2 regions of the Companilactobacillus sp. y65-5 genome follow, and region 2 is predicted to be linked to the other one. Evidence: predicted binding sites of a transcription regulator. Region 2 holds the regulator's gene; the other holds the start of a gene.
What was found. Region 2 encodes HrcA, which represses chaperone genes, less so after heat shock. Its sites were predicted from a motif close to TTAGCACTCNNNNNNNNNGAGTGCTAA; they were not measured.
Positions count from the first base shown of each region.

Region 1 (9,896 bases), on a different contig from region 2:
AATATTCTTTTCAGTGATGATACTTTCGTCAGATGGTTTTTCTTTTTCGTTATCTTTCATAGTTTGGAACTTAGTTACTTGATCACGATAGTAAGCGGCTTTTTCGTAATCTTCATTACGTAGGGCAGCTTGCTTTTGGACTTCAGCATCTGAGATTTTATTATCTAAGTCAGCCATATCAACGTGATTGATCTGCAAGTTCTTCTTAGAACCAGCCTCATCGATCAAGTCGATCGCCTTATCAGGTAAGAATCTATCTTGAATGTAACGAGCTGATAATTCTGCTGCAGACTTGATAGCTTCGTTAGAATATTTTACATGATGATAATCTTCATATTTAGGTTGGAGACCTTTTAGAATTTGAACAGTTTCTTCTACTGAAGGTTCATCTACTTGAACAGGTTGTAAACGACGTTCAAGAGCTGAGTCTTTTTCGATAGTTCTGTATTCATTCAAAGTTGTAGCACCAACTAATTGCAAATCTCCACGGGCTAGGGCAGGTTTTAGAACGTTACCTGCGTCCATTCCACCTTCAGCGTTACCAGCACCGACGATTTCGTGGATCTCATCTATAAATAGGATGATTTCCTGACTCTTTTGTAATTCTTTGATCAATTGTTGCATACGTTGTTCGAATTGACCACGGACACCAGTTCCTTGCACTAGTGACACAACGTCAAGTCGAACGACACGTTTGTTTTGGAGTTTTTCTGGGACATCTCCGTCAACGATCTTTTGAGCAAGACCTTCGACGACAGCTGTTTTACCAACACCAGCTTCACCAATTAAAACTGGGTTGTTCTTTGTTCTTCTATTTAAGATTTCGATTACACGGTTGATTTCCTTGTCTCGACCGATAACAGGATCGATTTGGCCTTTTTTAGCCAATTCTGTTAAGTCAACACCATATTGATCTAGCACACCATTACCACGACTGCGTCCACGGTTATTGCCGCCGTTTCCACCAGTCTGTGTTTGTGGACCTTGTTGTTGATCAATGCCATTAGCAGCTTGTGCGCCACCGTTGTTTAAGGCATTGAACAAGTCTTCAAAACTTGAAAAACCGTATGGATTTTCTGCCATATTATTCATACCTTCGTTAGCTTGATTTCGTAGTTGTTGATAGCAATTCTGACAGAGGTTTATTTCTGTACGTTGGCCATTAACACTTGTATACAAATGAATTGTTGCTTCATTTTTGTGACAATTTTGACAAAGCACTAGCACCCCACCTTTCTGTCTCATATACAGGATACAACGGTAGTATATAATTAGCACTCTCATAATGCAAGTGCTAAGTCTTGAAAAATATTAATAATCTGGCATAAATTTTGTATCACAAAATTTAACGCTTACAAAGGGGTTGCATGAAAGCGTTACATGACTTATTATAACTAGGGTTCACAATAGATTTTTTACAAATCACTTGTGAATGAATCTATATAATGTTAAATTATTTAGTGTATATTTGTAGAGATACTACATAATCAATCAAAAATATGGTGAGGTATTTATATTATGGAAAAGAAAGATTTTCACATTATTGCAGAAACAGGAATCCACGCACGTCCAGCTACTATGTTGGTACAATCAGCAAGTAAATTCGCTTCAGATATCAACATCGAATTCAACGGCAAATCAGTTAACCTTAAATCAATCATGGGTGTTATGTCACTAGGTGTTGGCCAAGGTGCTGACGTTACAATTACTGCTGACGGTGACGACGCTGCTGACGCAATTGCTGCTATTTCAGAAACAATGACAAAGGAAGGACTTGCTGAATAATGGTTAAAACTATCAAAGGGATTGCAGCTAGTGATGGTATCGCTACTGCTGAAGCATACCTTTTAGTTCAACCAGACTTGTCTTTCGATAAAAAAAGCATTTCTGACGCTGACGCTGAAGTTAGCCGTTTGAAAGATGCCATCGCTACATCAGATGCTGAACTAACAAAAATTAGAGACGTTGCTAAGGAATCTCTTGGTGAAGAAGAAGCTCAAGTCTTTGATGCACATAAGATGATTCTGGCTGATCCAGAATTTACCGGTGCAGTTGAACAACAAATTAAAGATCAAAGTATTAATGCTGAACAAGCATTAAGCGATGTATCAAATAACTTCATCGCTATGTTCGAAGGCATGACAGATAATCCTTACATGCAAGAACGTGCTGCCGATGTACGTGATGTTACAAAACGTGTTATGGCACATCTTCTTGGTGTTGAATTACCTAATCCTGCATTGATCGATCATAAGGTGATCATCGTGGCTCACGATTTGACACCTAGTGATACAGCTCAATTGAACAAGAAATATGTTAAGGGATTTGTTACAGATATCGGTGGACGTACTGCCCACTCAGCTATTATGGCTCGCTCTCTTGAATTACCAGCTGTTGTTGGTACTAACACTATCACTGGAGAAGTCAAAGAAGGCCAAACTATAATCCTTGATGGATTAAATGGTGCAGCTATTATTGACCCTTCAGATGATGACATCAAGAAGTATGACAAGATGGCTAAGGATTTTGCTGACCAAAAGGCAGAATGGGAAAAACTAAAGAACGAAGCTACTGTTACTGCTGACGGTAAGCACTTCGATATTGCAGCTAATATCGGTACACCTGATGACCTCGAAGGCGTTATCGCCAACGGTGCTGAAGGTGTCGGACTTTACCGTACAGAATTCTTGTACATGCAATCAGATGAACTTCCAACAGAAGACGATCAATTCGTTGCATACAAGAAGGTTCTTGAAGGAATGAAAGGTAAGCCAGTCGTTGTTCGTACAATGGATATTGGTGGTGACAAGCATTTGCCATACCTACCACTTCCAGAAGAAATGAACCCATTCCTAGGTTACCGTGCTATCCGTATCAGTTTGGATAGACAAGAAATCTTCAGAACACAACTAAGAGCTTTGTTACGTGCCTCTGCTTTTGGTCAATTACGTATCATGTTCCCTATGATCGGTACATTGGCAGAATTCAGATCAGCTAAGAAGATCTTCGAAGAAGAAAAATCTAAATTAGTTGAAAAAGGTGTAGAAGTTTCAGATCATATCCAATTAGGTATGATGATGGAAGTTCCTGCTGCCGCTATTTTGGCTGACCAATTTGCTAAAGAAGTTGACTTCTTCAGTATTGGTACAAACGACTTGATCCAATATACAATGGCTGCTGATCGTGGTAACGAGCATGTTTCATATCTATATCAACCATATAATCCTTCAATCTTGAGATTGGTCAAGCATGTTATTGAGTCAGCTCACAAAGAAGGCAAGTGGGCTGGTATGTGTGGTGAAGCCGCTGGTGATAACATCATGGTTCCATTACTACTTGGCATGGGTCTAGATGAGTACTCAATGAGTGCTACATCAGTTCTCCGTGTAAGAAGCTTGATGAAGAAATTGAGCACAGCTGACCTTAAAGAATTAGCTGAACGCGCAGTTAATGAATCAATCACAAATGAAGACAACCAAAAGCTTGTTGAATCATATATCAATAAGTAATCAATGATTTAAACGTGAGTCCATTTTGGAGCTCACGTTTTTTTTTGTAAAAAAATATTGACAAAGTCCTAAAATTAGAATATTCTAACAACATTAAAAACAAATGAAATTAACAGCAATAAAGTGGAGAAGTAATCGATCCTAGATAAATCACAGGAAGCCATGATAATTGAGAAATGGTATTTGTCGATCGACGAAAGTAGCCACGGAGCTGGCAATGCGAACTACGGTGAGTGTTGCATGGGTGCACCCATTACAGTGCTAGCGTATAAATTTGTACGCGAAAAGGTGTTATTTGTGAGAATAACATGAAGCAAGGGTGGTACCGCGCAAAAGCGTCCTTTGAAAATCTTAATTGATTTTCAAAGGACGCTTTTTTTCATTTAATATGGGGGCGGTTAATGTGATTAATTTTAATAATAGCAATGGTGGACTGGTTCGAGTGTACAGTGAAATAAACTAAAAACAACTATACATTCAATTAAAGGAAGAGTCTATTTATGAAAAATACTAATAAAAAACTAACTTTTAAACATTACATCATTATTGGATCGATGTTATTCGGGATGTTCTTTGGGGCCGGAAATCTGATCTTTCCGATTCATCTAGGACAATTAGCCGGAGGACATTGGTTGACTGCCGGACTAGGATTTTTATTGACCGGAACCTTGTTACCATTGCTAGGCATCATCGCAATCAGTATTACACGTTCATCAGGTATTTATGATTTAGCGAAGCCGATCGGACATCGATATGCGACTTTCTTCATGATTCTCACATGTGCGACCCTTGGCCCACTATTCGCTACTCCTAGAACGGCTACTACACCTTTTCAAATCGGTATCGCAACTCATATCAGTTCTAGTCAACAACCATTTTATTTATTAGGATATTCTTTGATTTTCTTTTTGATCGCTGGTTGGGCATCACGTAAGCCGACTGGAATCATTGATATGATTGGTAAATTTCTCAATCCAATGTTCTTACTTTTATTAGCGATCATCTTCGGAATCGCCTTCACCCATCCGATGGGTAGTGCTACGACTGCACACATTACAGCTGGTTATCAAAACGGTGCTTTCTTAAATGGTTTCTTACAAGGATACAACACGATGGATGCATTAGCAGCTTTGTTATTCGGAATCGTAGTTGTTACATCCATTCGTGGATTGGGACAGCATGAACCAGCTGCTATCGCTAAAACCGCTGCTAAGTCTAGCTTATTGAGCATCTCACTAGAAGCATTCATTTATTTAGGTCTTATCTGGATCGGCGCTACATCATTGACACATTTCAATATCTCGGCTGATGGCGGCATCGGCTTCTCACAGATTGCTTCATACTTTATGGGCGTACCCGGTGAGATCATCCTTGCCATCATGGCAACCTTGACCTGTTTGACAACAGCCGTTGGTTTGATCTCCTCATTTGCGGAAGCTCTACATGAAAAATTTCCTAAGATTTCTTACAAGTCATGGAATATCCTATCCTGTGTTGCTTCATTCTTGATTGCGAACATGGGACTTGAACAGATCATCGCTTGGTCTACACCGATGTTAATGTTCCTCTACCCACTTGCCATTACCTTGATCATTTTATCGATCGCCTCACCATTGTTTAACAGTAATCCTATCGTTTACCAAATGACGACAGCCTTTACGATCATTCCAGCCTTGATCGATGCACTTAATTCTGCACCAGCGATCATCTCTCAACAACCACTATCACGGATGATCTTGAAGTGGGACAGCATGTACTTGCCATTCGCTAAATACGGTATGGATTGGTTGCTTCCGGCATTTATTGGTCTATTGATTGGATTAACGATTCATTACGCCCAATTGATTTCAAAACGTGCCAAGTTAAGGATCGAAGAATAATAACGTAATGGGGGGATAGATTATGAAATTCATAGGAATACTGTGTCTTTTGTTATTATTCACGACTATCGCAGGACATTTCTCACATTTGCTCGGTATACCCGCTGTTATCGGTGAAATCCTCGTAGGAGTTGTCATTGGTCCAGCCATCTTGAACTTAGTGCATTTGAACTCGCTAGTTGATACTTTTTCGCAGATTGGGGTAGTCATCCTCATGTTCATCGGTGGGTTAGAGAGTAATTTACAGTTGTTGAAGAAATACCTTCGACCGGCGATTATCGTCGCAATCATTGGCGTTATTTTCCCAGTAGTAGTAATGGGTGGCGTTAGTCTAGCTTTTGATTTTTCAAAATTCGAAGCATTATTCATTGGAGTTATCTTTTCAGCAACTTCTGTATCGATATCAGTAGAAGTTTTGAAGGAATTCCACACTTTGAATACCAAAGAAGGAGCGACGATATTGGGAGCAGCAGTTGCGGATGATATCATCGGCGTTATCCTGCTAAGCATCGTTATCTCCATGATCGGTAATAAGCAGTCGACCTTAGGTATCGTCTTGCTGGAACAAATTGGTTTCTTCGCCGGTGTATATGCTCTGTTTAGATGGATTGCACCTCTGTTGATGGGATTGAGCAATCGACTATTGATGTCAGTTAGTCCGGCGATAATGTCATTGATCATTTGTTTGGGCATGGCGTGGTTAGCTGACTTAGTTGGTTTAAGTGGTGCTATCGGAGCGTTCTTCGCTGGCATCGCCGTGGCACAGACAGATTATCAAGAACAAGTAGATTTGAACATCGAACCAGTTGGATATACGCTATTTATACCGATATTTTTCGTCAGTGTCGGCTTGAATATGACCTTTGATGGAGTAACATCATCTTTACCATTTATTGCCGTCATGACTATTTTAGGCGTATTTACGAAGTTATTCGGTTGTGGCTTAGGAGCCAAGCTGAACGGCTTTTCTAAGGATAGCGATTATCTGGTAGGTGCAGGGATGATTTCTCGTGGGGAGATGGCCTTGATCACAGCTCAAATCGGCTTCTCAGCCAACTTGTTATCACATGAATACTATTCAGATATCATCTTGATCATCATATTAATTACCATCATTGCACCATTCGTATTTAAACAAGCCATCAAGCGTATCTCGGTAGATACAGAACTGGAATTGGATTAAAAAAACGAGTTTTCGGCATATATCGAAAACTCGTTTTTTGAGTGAATCTAACTATTTAATTGTTCGTTTGTAATTAAATTAGATGACTTTTTGTCAGATCTTTTTATTAAGATACTTTTTATTTCTAGCAGTATTTTATAAAATCCTAATCCAGAAACTACTGAGATAATGGGCAGAAATTCAATTCTGTATCTACCTTGAACTTCTATGAGCAACTGGACAACGGCGAATGCCAACAATGGCAATATCAACAAGTATAGTTGATCACTGAACTTGTTTCTGAATAACTCCAGTGAACCGATCCAAGAAGTGATGATCAAGAGTACCGAGCCGATATAGGCAAGATAATCTATTAACTTCACTGTTTTTAATGAATGCATTAGGTTGTAACTAGTAAAGTCGGTGGCTAATGTTCTAGTTGACCAGAGAGTTTGTGTCTTAGTTACGAATAGTGATAACCACTTATTATTTTTATTTAAATAATTTATCTCTTCACTTACTCTGTTTCTTTCAACTTTTCTAGTTTGAGCACGGGTTTTATTAGGATCAATTAAATTGTTTAAATCTGGAGAGTAAGTTCCTCCAGATTGGTAATTCAATCCAGTAAGGAATTTCCATTCAGAATCATTGTTAGATAGACCATATTGATTGATTCCTGAAGTTTTGATGCCCCATCCAGCAAGGCTGAATAAAACAAAGTAAATTGCTAGAGAAAGTAAAAATTTGAGGCTAGTTTTGTAATTATGATGCTTCATCAAAATAAAAATTATTGTAAATACGAAAATTCCTGCGATAATAACTGGTCCGATAGGGCGGATTAGGCATCCACCAGTCAAAGTTATTCCAGCTAAAATATAGCTCCATAACTTGTCTTGCATTAACAGGTAGAAGGTTATCAGATATAGTAATGATCCTAAATATTGATTACTAGCTTGACTGTTTAGTGCAAACCAATCTAAATCAATCATCAATAATAAAACTGACAATCGAGCAATTTTGATATTATTGAAAATTTTATCAACTATTAGATAAGTGAATAGTAGTGTTAGTGTTTGAAAAACAACGTTTAGAAATTGAATTGCAAAAATATTATAACCAAATATTTTTACAACTGCCAATACGTAAACCATAAATCCGGTTTGATATGCATATTTTGCAAAGTAGTCTTTGTTACTATAATAAAGTTTGTCTCCCTGGAAGAATCCCGGAGCACGACTCCAAAAATTACCGAAATCACTGATTTGATTCGTAGGTACACTTGCAATCCAGACTAAAGCCGTAATCATGAAGACTAGTAACATTATGCCTAGAACAAGATTATTGATCCGTTTATTAGTTGTATTTATAGTTATCAGTATATAGCCTATCAGCGTTATGAACAGTACGAATGCTATCAATAGAACTATGTATTTGTAGTTTGCTTGAAGTACATAGTTCTCAGCATAGAATGTTAACATTAATAAAAATACTACACTGGTGAATATTGCTAGGCAAACTAAAATTATTTTGTTTAAGATGTTTTGAATTTTAGTGATAGTCTGAACTTCCTATTCTTAAAAGAGGATTAATAAGTAATGATTAATTTTCTTCTATATCATAGGTAATATACTATCACGTTATATATTTATAATTTAAAGTTCTTTAATAAACGGATATTATACTTTCAAAGTATAAAAATAGCTTATACAAATTTTTGTATAAGCTATTTTAATATTTTCTTTAGGGTAACTAATTTACGACGTGAGATGTCACATGATGATCCGTTTTGAAAAATTAATTTATTATTCTTGGTATCGATACTTGATATATTGTCCAAATTAACTAGTAAACTTTTATGGGCTCTATAGAAGTTTGTTAGTTTGATTTCTATAGACTTTAAAGTATCAAAAAACTCGATGATTTCATTATCTGTATGTAGATATACGTTGTGAGTACTTTCTGATGATTCAAAGTAATTGATTTTATCAGTATCAAATTGGTATTTTTTAAACCCTATTGAAAATGAAAATTTCTTGGCTGATTTTTCATCAGCAGGGATAAGACGTTCAATTGTTATATCCAAATCCTTGTACAATTGATTTTTTATTTCATCGAGGCCTAATTCCTTAGTTATGTAATCTAATGGTTCAACTTTTCTATCAAAAATCATAGTCGTTAATTCTTCATGTGTTGTAATAAAAACTATTTTAGCATTGAAATCACTTTTTCGTATTTTTGAAGCTAAATCAATACCTTTGATTTTAGAACTGGGAAACTCTATATCTAGTAGATAAAATTTTGGATCATTCGAATTGTTTTCTATATATATTTCTACGTCACTTGGATTGGATGTAGATAGTATTATTTTTGCTTCAATTTCATTATGATGTTTTATATAATTTTTAATCATCAATTGATATAAATTTCTTATAGAGTTGTCGTCTTCACAAATTATTATATTTAATAACATTATTTGTCTTCCAATACGGTGAGAATGGTTTCAAAATATCCATTTTCTATTTTTGTTTGTAATAAAAAATTATCATTAGAATCAACTATTTTTTTAACGGTTGCCCATCCTAGTCCGCTATGATTTTCTTTGGTAGAGTATCCGCTATTATATATTTCATTTAAATCTATCTTAGTTTTGTTTTCGATATTATTTTTAACAATGAATTCATTATATTCTCCGAATGAAATCAGTCCGAATTTTAGTTCAGGTGAATTTATATGTAAACAAGCCTCAATTGAATTATCGAATAAAATTCCTAAAATTCTAATAATACTAACTGAATGATCTTTGGAAATACTTATATTATTATCCACTTCAAAATCAGTATTAATCTTTTGCCTTTTTGCAGATATTAGCTTGGAAAAAATTATCCCCTTTACTAATTCATCCTGTAGTTTAAATAGATTACCATCTTCAATACTAAGACTATCATCCATCCTAATGTCGGCATATTGTAGTAATTTTTTTATAGAATCATTTTTTATATTATCTGATTCAATGGATGTGGATAGTGATAATAAAAAGTTTTTATAGTCATGTTTAAATCTATGTAATTCGTTATTTTTTCTTTCCAGTTCCAAAATATAATTATTCATTTCTTTTAGGTTATTCAGCTCGTATTTAATTTTTAATTCTTTTATATGAGAATTGACGAACATAGTCATACCTATTGAAATGAAAATCAATATTAAAATCGAAATCAATATAGTTACATTTAGATATGTCAGCTGAATTTCAAGTTGTTGAGCAAGATAATTTATGAATATGTATAGTACAAAAATCATTATTGACGAAAATAAAATAATTCTTTTTATAATTATGTCATTCCAATA
Region 1 is NZ_BAAJOA010000008.1:141,968-151,863, reverse strand. Features, by position in the region: gene AC27FM_RS11790 (ATP-dependent Clp protease ATP-binding subunit) at 1-1,221, opposite strand, end outside; gene AC27FM_RS11785 (phosphocarrier protein HPr) at 1,519-1,785, shown strand; gene ptsP (phosphoenolpyruvate--protein phosphotransferase) at 1,785-3,509, shown strand; T-box leader at 3,619-3,855, shown strand; gene brnQ (branched-chain amino acid transport system II carrier protein) at 4,010-5,389, shown strand; gene AC27FM_RS11770 (cation:proton antiporter) at 5,412-6,572, shown strand; gene AC27FM_RS11765 (ArnT family glycosyltransferase) at 6,620-8,029, opposite strand; gene AC27FM_RS11760 (LytR/AlgR family response regulator transcription factor) at 8,275-9,021, opposite strand; gene AC27FM_RS11755 (sensor histidine kinase) at 9,021-9,896, opposite strand, start outside.
Region 1: the regulator HrcA is predicted to act here: its motif matches at 1,272-1,298, upstream of AC27FM_RS11790 (ATP-dependent Clp protease ATP-binding subunit).

Region 2 (9,896 bases):
TTATTGGGAGTGCCTTCATTTATGTCCGAATTAACTAGGACTAAGAGCGCAGGTTTTAGTATCGATCAAACTTACAAGTTGGCAGATATCGAACGTATGGTAGCTGAAGGTAATTATGGATTTTTACGTACGACTGATGAAGTGCTAGCTAATATTCAGGCACACGAATTAACTGATGAGGAATGGGAAGTTCGCGTGCTACATGGTGGTTTTTTAGACCTATCAGGTTATGACACTGACAGTGTCATGAGAGTGACAAGGAATCAAGTCACAAAGGCGATTTATAAGTTCAATGCTGAACGACAACTTTGGATTCCAGAAACGATGTTATTGAATAACGATTAAGGGGATGAACTGATGGAAATTGTAAATATTAAGCATCCGTTGAAAGATAATCAAATACCTAGCTCAGATGTTGTTATGATAATGGGCTTTTTTGATGGGGTTCATCTCGGTCACAAAAAAGTTATTCAACGTGGAGTAGAGTTGGCACACGAGAAGAATCTGAAATCGGTATTGATGACCTTTGATCGTTCACCACGAGAAATATATCAACATGAAGAAAATTATAAATATATTTCAACAGTCAGTCGCAAAGCAGAATTGATTTCAGAATTAGATGTAGATTATTTATATTTTATTGAATTCACTTCCGATTTTGCTAGTTTAGCACCGCAAGACTTCGTTGATGATTACATGGTACGAATGAGAGCCAGATATATTGTGGCAGGATTCGATTATACTTATGGCAAAAAGGACGTAGCCAACATGCAGACGTTGCCAAAATATGCAAATGGTCGCTTTGAAGTAGTAACTGTACCTGAACAAACTATCGATGGGAAAAAGATCGGTTCCAGTACGATAAAGAAATTAGTGCTGACAGATCGAGTAGATGTTGCCAATAAATACTTAGGCTATACGTATCAAAACCAAGGACATGTTGTACATGGCCTTCAGCGTGGGCGTACGCTTGGTTATCCGACTGCTAATGTAGTTACTAGCAAAGAACAATTAAAGCCTTCTATCGGTGTTTATATCACTCGTATAGAGATTGATGGCGAGTGGTATCCCTCAATGACGTCAGTTGGCTATAATGTGACGTTCAAGGAAGATACCGGTGTGACGATCGAATGTAATATTTTTGATTTCGATCAAGATATTTATGGTAAGGATGTCAGAGTCGAATGGGTGCACTATTTGCGTGGAGAAGTTAAATTTGACGGAGCACAAGGATTAGTTGATCAGCTTCATCAGGACAAAATAGATGCATTGGAATATTTTAAAAATCATAAACAATAGTGGGTTCAAAAGACCTGCTATTTTCTTTGTCTGAAATCGAAATTTATGAGTTTCAATACTTGACACTATTAGTATAGATTGTTATATTTTACATTGTTAGCACTCCAATATGAATAGTGCTAAAAGGAGGACGGTAGAATGTTATCGGAACGTCAAGATGCAATCTTGAGAGAAGTCGTGCGCATTTTCACAGATACCGGCCAGCCGGTTGGTTCAAAAACATTGATGAACGCATTGCCATTTAATGTCAGTTCGGCAACCATTAGAAATGAAATGGCTGTACTTGAGGAGATAGGCTATTTGGAGAAGACACATCTTTCTTCTGGTCGTATCCCTTCAGCAATGGGATATCGTTATTATCTAGATAATTTGGTACAACCAACTACCGTACCGCAAGATATCGCAAAGAGAATCGACGAGGATTTTGGTCAAACGTATCATCAAATCGATGATATCATTGAGCAGTCGGCTAAGATCTTATCTCATTTAACTAGTTATACCGCAATTACATTAGGTCCAGAGAGCAGTACAGTTCGATTGACGGGATTCAGGATAGTACCATTGAATGCACGTCAAATAATGGCAATAATCGTAACTAGCGATAATAACGTCGAAAGTAATATTTATACAATTGATGAAAACTTTGATACAGAATTAATTGAAAAAATCGTAAGAGTAGTTAATGACAAATTAGTCGGTCAACCTTTACCTAAGGTATTACGAATGCTACATGATGATATACCTGCTATTTTGTCTGAGTATATGTATTCAAACAATGGATTGATCGATATGATAGATCAGTTGTTCAAAAAAGCTGGCTCAGAAAAATATTTTGTTGACGGTCAATTGAACCTGTTGAATTATGCAAATAATGAAGATCTATCAGAAGTTCAATCGTTGTTCTCAATTATTAATCAAAGTACAGATTTGAAAAAATTACTTGATCCATGCGATTCCAATGATGGAATCAGAGTTCGTTTAGGTAGTGAGTTAGGTTCAGACGCACTGAAGAATTATAGTATTATTACAGCAAACTATGATGTTGGACATCATGGTAAGGGAGTAATCGCATTGTTAGGTCCAACGACGATGCATTATTCACAATTGATAGGCTTGTTAGGTGAGTTCAGACAAGAACTTGCCAAACGTCTGATTGATTATTATTCAAGGTATGATGATTCTTGATATTTAGGAGGAAGTAATGGCAGATAAAGAGAAACAAGAAGATGTAAAAGCTTCTAGCGAACAAACTAAAGAGGCACCTAAGACTGAGGAGAAGCCAAAGGCAGATGCCAAAGTCGAAAAGAAGGATGCTGAAAAAGTAACCAAAGTTGATCCTAAAGATGCAAAAATAAAGGATCTTGAGGCTAAAAATTCAGAACTAGAAGATAAGTTTTTGAGAAGCCAAGCTGAAATTCAAAATATGAATAATCGTCATAAGAAGGAAGTGGCTGGCCTACTCAAATATGACGGTCAAAAGTTGGCTACCGAAATTCTTCCAGTTCTTGATAACTTAGAACGAGCTTTGGCAGTTGAAGTTAGCGATGATGCTGGCAAACAGCTGAAGAAGGGTATCGAAATGGTTCAACAACACATGGTCAAGGCTTTGACTGATAATCGTGTAACGATTATTGACAATGCTGGTGAAAAGTTCGATCCAACAGACAGTCAAGCTGTACAAACTGTCCCAGCTGATGATGATCATGCTAAGGATACCGTTGTTCAAGTGCTTCAAAAAGGTTACAAACTAGAAGATCGTGTTCTTCGTCCAGCCATGGTCGTCGTAGCACAATAGATTTAGATAACAAATTAATTAAATAATTAAAAAATCAAAAGAGGTTTATATTTATGTCAAAAGTTATTGGTATTGATTTAGGTACAACTAACTCAGCAGTTGCTGTACTTGAAGGTGGATCACCAAAGATTATTGCTAACCCTGAAGGTGCAAGAACTACTCCTTCTGTTGTTGCTTTTAAAGATGGTGAAATTCAAGTTGGTGAAGTTGCAAAGAGACAAGCAATCACAAACCCTGACACAGTTTCATCAATCAAGAGACATATGGGTGAAGCAGGATACAAAGAGACAGTCGCTGGCAAATCATATACACCACAAGAAATTTCAGCTATGATCTTGCAACACATCAAGAAGTTCTCAGAAGACTATCTTGGCGAACCAGTTACAGACGCAGTTATCACTGTTCCTGCATACTTCAATGATTCACAAAGACAAGCTACTAAGGATGCTGGTAAGATTGCTGGTTTAAACGTTCAACGTATCGTTAACGAACCAACAGCTTCCGCATTAGCATACGGTCTTGACAACGATAAGGGTGATGAAAAAATCCTTGTTTATGACCTTGGTGGTGGTACATTCGATGTTTCTATCCTTGAATTAGGTGATGGTGTTTTCGAAGTTCTATCAACAAATGGTGATACACATCTAGGTGGAGATGACTTCGACCAAAAGGTTATTGATTGGTTAGTAGAACAATTCAAGAACAAGAATGGCGTTGACTTATCACAAGATAAGATGGCTCTACAAAGACTAAAGGATGCTGCTGAAAAAGCTAAGAAAGACTTATCAGGTGTTACACAAACATCAATCAGTCTTCCATTTATTTCATCAGGTGCTAATGGTCCACTTCACATGGAAGAAACATTGACACGTGCTAAGTTTGATGAATTGACAGCTGATCTAGTTGAAAAGACAAAGATCCCAGTTGACAATGCTTTGAAGGATGCTGGATTGTCAATCGGTGAGCTTGACAAGGTCATCTTAAATGGTGGTTCAACTCGTACACCAGCTGTTCAAGATGCTGTTGAAAAATGGACTGGTAAGACACCAGATCATTCAATCAACCCTGACGAAGCTGTTGCACTTGGTGCTGCAATTCAAGGTGGTGTTATCTCTGGTGATGTTAAAGACGTTGTTCTACTTGACGTTACACCACTTTCATTAGGTATCGAAACAATGGGTGGCGTGTTCACTAAGTTGATCGATAGAAATACTACTATCCCAACAAGCAAGTCACAAACATTCTCAACTGCTGCTGACAATCAAAGCGCTGTTGATATCCATGTCCTACAAGGTGAACGTCCAATGGCTGCAGACAACAAGACATTAGGTCGTTTCCAATTGACAGATATTCCTGCTGCACCACGTGGTGTACCTCAGATCGAAGTTAAGTTTGATATCGATAAGAATGGTATCGTAAATGTTTCCGCTAAAGACCTTGGTACTAATAAGGAACAAAAGATTACTATCAAGAGTTCATCAGGTTTGAGTGATGATGAAATCGATCAAATGATGAAAGAAGCCAAGGAAAACGAAGCTGAAGATACTAAACGTAAAGAAGAAGTAGACGTTAGAAATGATGTTGAACAAGCATTATTTGCTACTGACAAGACTCTTAAGGATATCAAGGGTAAAGTTTCTGACGATGAAATCAAGAAGGCTGAAGACGCTCGTGATGCTTTGAAGAAAGCTCAAGACTCTGGCGATATTGAAGACATGAAGAAGAAACGTGACGACTTAAATAAGATCGTTCAAGATCTTTCTGTAAAACTATATCAACAAGCTCAAGGTGCTGAACAAGCTGGCGGTGATGCTGGTGCAACCGGTGCTGACAATTCTACAGATGGTAAGAAGTCTGACGATGGTACAGTTGATGGAGACTTCGAAGAAGTAGATCCTGATAAAGACAAGAAATAATAAATATTAATTCGTGATAAAGAGCAGTCATTTTAATTACTACACCAACAATGGTATAGTATTAACAACTGCTCTTTTGAGCATAAAAGATAAAATCGGACAATTAAGTCCAGGTCGACACAAGGGTGATTTTTAAATGGCAGATAGAGATCCATATGAAACTTTAGGCGTTGATAAAAACGCATCTGAAGATGAAATTAAAAAAGCTTTCCGTAAACTTTCTAAGAAGTATCATCCAGATATCAACAAGGATCCCGGTGCTGAAGATAAGTTCAAAGAGATAAACGATGCTTATGAGACCTTAAAGGACCCTCAAAAACGTGCTGCTTATGATCAATACGGATCAGCCGGCATGAATAACGGTCAAGGTTTCGGCGGATTCGGTGGTGGAGCTGGCGGTGAACAATTTGGCGGCTTCGAAGATATCTTTAGTCAATTCTTCGGTGGTGGTACTGCACGACAAAGTCCTAACGCGCCAAGACAAGGCTCAGATTTACAATATCGTATGGATTTAACCTTCGAAGAAGGTGTCTTTGGTAAGAAGACTGATATTTCTTATGATCGTGAAGAAATCTGTAAGACTTGTGATGGTAGTGGGGCAAAACCTGGTACTCATCCTGAAACATGTTCTAAGTGTCACGGTTCAGGTTATGTTGAAGTAGATCGTCAAACTCCACTTGGCCGTATGCGTACAAGAGTTGTCTGTGACGTCTGTGGTGGTACTGGTAAAGAAATCAGAGAAAAGTGCAATATTTGCCATGGTAAGGGTAAGGTTAACGAAAAACATACTCTTAAAGTTACCGTTCCTGCAGGTGTTGAAGATGGTCAACAAATGCGCTTAGATGGTCAAGGTGAAGCTGGTGAGAACGGTGGTCCTTACGGTGATCTATATATCGTCTTCCACGTTTCAGCAAGTAAAGAATTTCAACGTGATGGTGCGACAATTTATTCATCAGTGAATATCAGTTTCCCTCAAGCAGCGTTGGGTGACGAGATTCAAGTCAATACTGTTCACGGACCAGTTAAGTTGACTGTGCCAAGTGGTACACAGACTGGTACGTCATTCAGATTACGTGGTAAAGGTGCTCCAGTACTCAATAGTAAGAATATCGGTGATCAAAAAGTAACCGTTAATATTGTTACTCCACGCAAGATGTCTGGTGAACAAAGGGATGCTCTAAAGAAGTTTGCGGAAGCAGGCGGAGATAAAGTCAAAGAAAAAGATAGTAACTTTTTCAATAAATTAAAAGATGCTTTTAATGGTTAAATTTAAAAAGTCGCAATTTATGGTTGCGACTTTTTTGATATATTTTGGTAACTTATCTATGATGGTGGTATTACAATAATTAGTGTAAAATAGATAAGATGAGAATTAATTCATATATGATAAATAATTGATAGAAGGGAAATATTTATGAATCTGGATCTCGATAAATTAAAAGAACGACAAAAAAGAATTCGTAATTTTTCTATCGTAGCGCACATCGATCATGGTAAATCAACAATTGCCGATCGTATTTTGGAAAAAACACATACCGTATCAAAACGTGACATGAAGGCTCAAATCCTTGATGATCTTGATCTTGAACGTGAACGTGGTATTACGATCAAACTGAATGCTGTTGAGTTGGAATATACGGCCAATGATGGCAAAGAATATATTTTTCATCTAATCGACACACCGGGACACGTAGACTTCTCGTATGAAGTTTCTAGATCATTGGCTGCCTGTGAGGGTGCCTTGTTAGTTGTTGACGCTGCTCAAGGTGTTGAAGCTCAGACATTAGCTAATTCTTATTTAGCAATCGATAATGACTTGGAAATCGTACCAGTTATCAACAAAGTCGATCTTCCTTCAGCTCAACCTGAAAAGGTTCAAGAAGAAATCGAAGAGATGATTGGTATCGATGCATCTAATGCCATTATGACTAGTGCTAAAACTGGTTTAGGTATCGATGAGTTATTGGAACGGATCGTCAGTGATGTACCCGCTCCAGAAGGTGATATCGATAAGCCTCTCAAGGCTTTGATCTTCGATTCAGTATATGACAGCTATCGAGGCGTTGTCCTCAACGTCCGTGTCCGTGAAGGATTGGTCAAGGTCGGAGACACGATTGAATTGATGAGTAACAAGAAGAAGTTTGAGGTGACTGATGTCGGTGTTATGTCGCCTAAGGCAGTTTCTCGTGACTATTTGATGGCTGGTGATGTTGGCTATATTACGGCAAGTATCAAGTCAGTTGTTGATACTCAAGTCGGTGACACGGTGACCTTAGCTGACGATCCGACTGATGAAGCACTAACAGGCTATCGCCAGAGTACACCTATGGTTTATGCTGGTATGTATCCTGTTGACAATGGTAAGTATGAGGACTTGCATGAGGCTCTAGAAAAACTAAAACTCAATGATGCCGCATTGGAATACGAACCTGAGACTTCTCAAGCGTTAGGTTTTGGATTCCGTGTAGGATTCTTAGGATTACTTCACATGGACGTTGTCCAAGAGCGTCTCGAACGTGAATTTGATCTTGACCTGATTATCACTTCACCGTCAGTAGATTATCACGTGACGACGACTTCGGGTGAGAATATCGTCGTTGATAATCCAGCAGAGTTACCAGATGCTTCGGAGATTCAAGAGGTTCGTGAACCCTATGTTCGAGCTGAGATCATGGTACCTGAGGACTATGTGGGTCCTGTAATGGAATTGTGTCAACGCAAGCGTGGTCAATTTGTTACGATGGATTATCTTGATAAGTATCGAGTTAACGTGATTTATAAGTTACCACTTCTCGAAATCATTTTTGACTTCTTTGATGACTTGAAATCTAATACTAAAGGTTACGCGTCATTGGATTATCGGGTTGAAGAATACGAGCCAAGTAATCTAGTTAAGATGGATATCCTACTCAATGGTGAACCGGTCGATGCCTTGAGTTTCATCGTTCATAAGGATTTTGCTTATCAACGAGGACGTGATATCGTATCTAGATTGAAGGAAGTAATCCCACGTCAGATGTTTGAAATCCCAGTTCAGGCTGCTATCGGTAACAAGGTTGTGGCACGTGCCACGGTGAAAGCCTACCGTAAAGATGTTACAGCTAAGTTATACGGTGGAGATCGCACACGTCGTGACAAACTTCTGAATAAACAAAAAGCTGGTAAGAAACGAATGAAAGAAGTGGGAAAGGTTTCGATCCCACAAGAAGCATTCATGTCAGTACTTAACTTGAACAAAGGTAAATCAGACGACTAAGCAAATAACTAAAGAAAAAATAAATAGACTCCTATAATAGAAATATTATGGAGTCTATTTTTTTATCTTTGGAGGTAGATAGTATATGAAACAATTTGATGCAATAGTTATCGGCGGTGGACCAGCTGGTTTGGCGGCGGCTTACGGGCTTAATAGTGCCCAAAAAAGAGTAGCAGTGATCGAAAATTACCAATGGGGTGGAACTTGTCCCAATCGTGGTTGCGATCCTAAAAAAATGTTGCTCAGTGGTGTGCAAGCACGAGATAGAGCTGTTCAATTGAAGGGAAAAGGATTTGGTGAAGTTCCCTTTGTCCGGTGGTCAGAGCTGGAAGCATTTAAAGACACGTATACTGACAAAGTTCCAGAGGGTAGTCGTAATGGCTTGGTCGCCGCAGGTATCACTGCAATCGATGGTAGTCCAAAGTTTATTTCTGAGAATCAGTTAACCGTGAATGATGAAGTATATCAAGCAGATAAGTTCGTTATTGCGACAGGACAGCGTCCAAGTAAGTTAAATGTCAAAGGTAATGAATATTTACTGACGAGCACTGATTTTATGAATCTAAAAACAATGCCAAAGAAAATAACTTTTATTGGCGCAGGATACATCGCATTCGAACTTGCGACTATTGCGAGTGCAACTGGGGCAGAAGTCCATATTGTTCATCATAATCAACGTCCTTTAAAAGAATTTGATGCTAGTTACGTGGATGAATTAGTCGAGCAATTGCGGAATCGTGGAATCAAATTTCATTTTGATATTGAAACAAAGTCGATTGCTAAATTTGGTGAACAGTATGTTCTAGACGCTGGAGATTATAATATCGTAAGTGATTTGATCGTTGGTGCTACCGGCCGCGTGCCCAATGTCGATAATTTGGACTTGGACAAGGCAGGAGTAGAATTCTCGAAGAAGGGTGTCAAAACCAATGGTAGATTGCAAACAACTAATCAAAATATCTATGCTATTGGCGACGTCGTAGATAAAAAGGAACCTAAGCTGACACCAGTCGCAGGTTTTGATGCTAGATATGTTGCTAATATTATCAATGGCAAGTTGAATCGAGATATTAGTTACCCAGTTATACCTACACTAGTCTATGGTTCTCCGGAATTAGCCAAGGTGGGAATCGACCCTATTGAGGCAGAAAAAAACCCTGATGACTATCACGTAGTCGATCAGGATTTGACAAAATGGTTTACTTATTATCGTACTAATGAGCCAGTGGCAAAGGCAAAGGTTGTCTTTGATAAGAACAAGCAAATAGTTGGCGCTACATTGTTGAGTAATGAAGCTGATGAGGTCATTAATTATCTAACACTTGCTATCAATAACCATCTCACACATGCTGATATCGTTGATACGATCTTTGCATATCCAACTCCCGCCAGTGATTTGCAATATCTAATCTAATTACAACAACATCTCAACTAGTTTTTGTAAGTCGTGCTTTTCTGGTATTTCTGGCAACATATTGATGTCAAACAAAGCTTGATCTTTGTATTCTTTGACCATGACTTGTGACGCATCGACACCATTATCGATGACTTCTTCGGCTGTTTCAGCTAAGGCATCATTTCCAGTTTTTCCGGCTTCGGCGATCTTGTTCATAAAATCTGGGCCTTTTTT
Region 2 is NZ_BAAJOA010000001.1:706-10,601, forward strand. Features, by position in the region: partial or broken gene truB (tRNA pseudouridine(55) synthase TruB) at 1-345, shown strand, start outside; gene ribF (riboflavin biosynthesis protein RibF) at 358-1,299, shown strand; gene hrcA (heat-inducible transcriptional repressor HrcA) at 1,438-2,484, shown strand; gene grpE (nucleotide exchange factor GrpE) at 2,501-3,094, shown strand; gene dnaK (molecular chaperone DnaK) at 3,148-5,010, shown strand; gene dnaJ (molecular chaperone DnaJ) at 5,147-6,277, shown strand; gene lepA (translation elongation factor 4) at 6,425-8,266, shown strand; gene AC27FM_RS00040 (dihydrolipoyl dehydrogenase family protein) at 8,352-9,680, shown strand; gene AC27FM_RS00045 (polyprenyl synthetase family protein) at 9,681-9,896, opposite strand, start outside.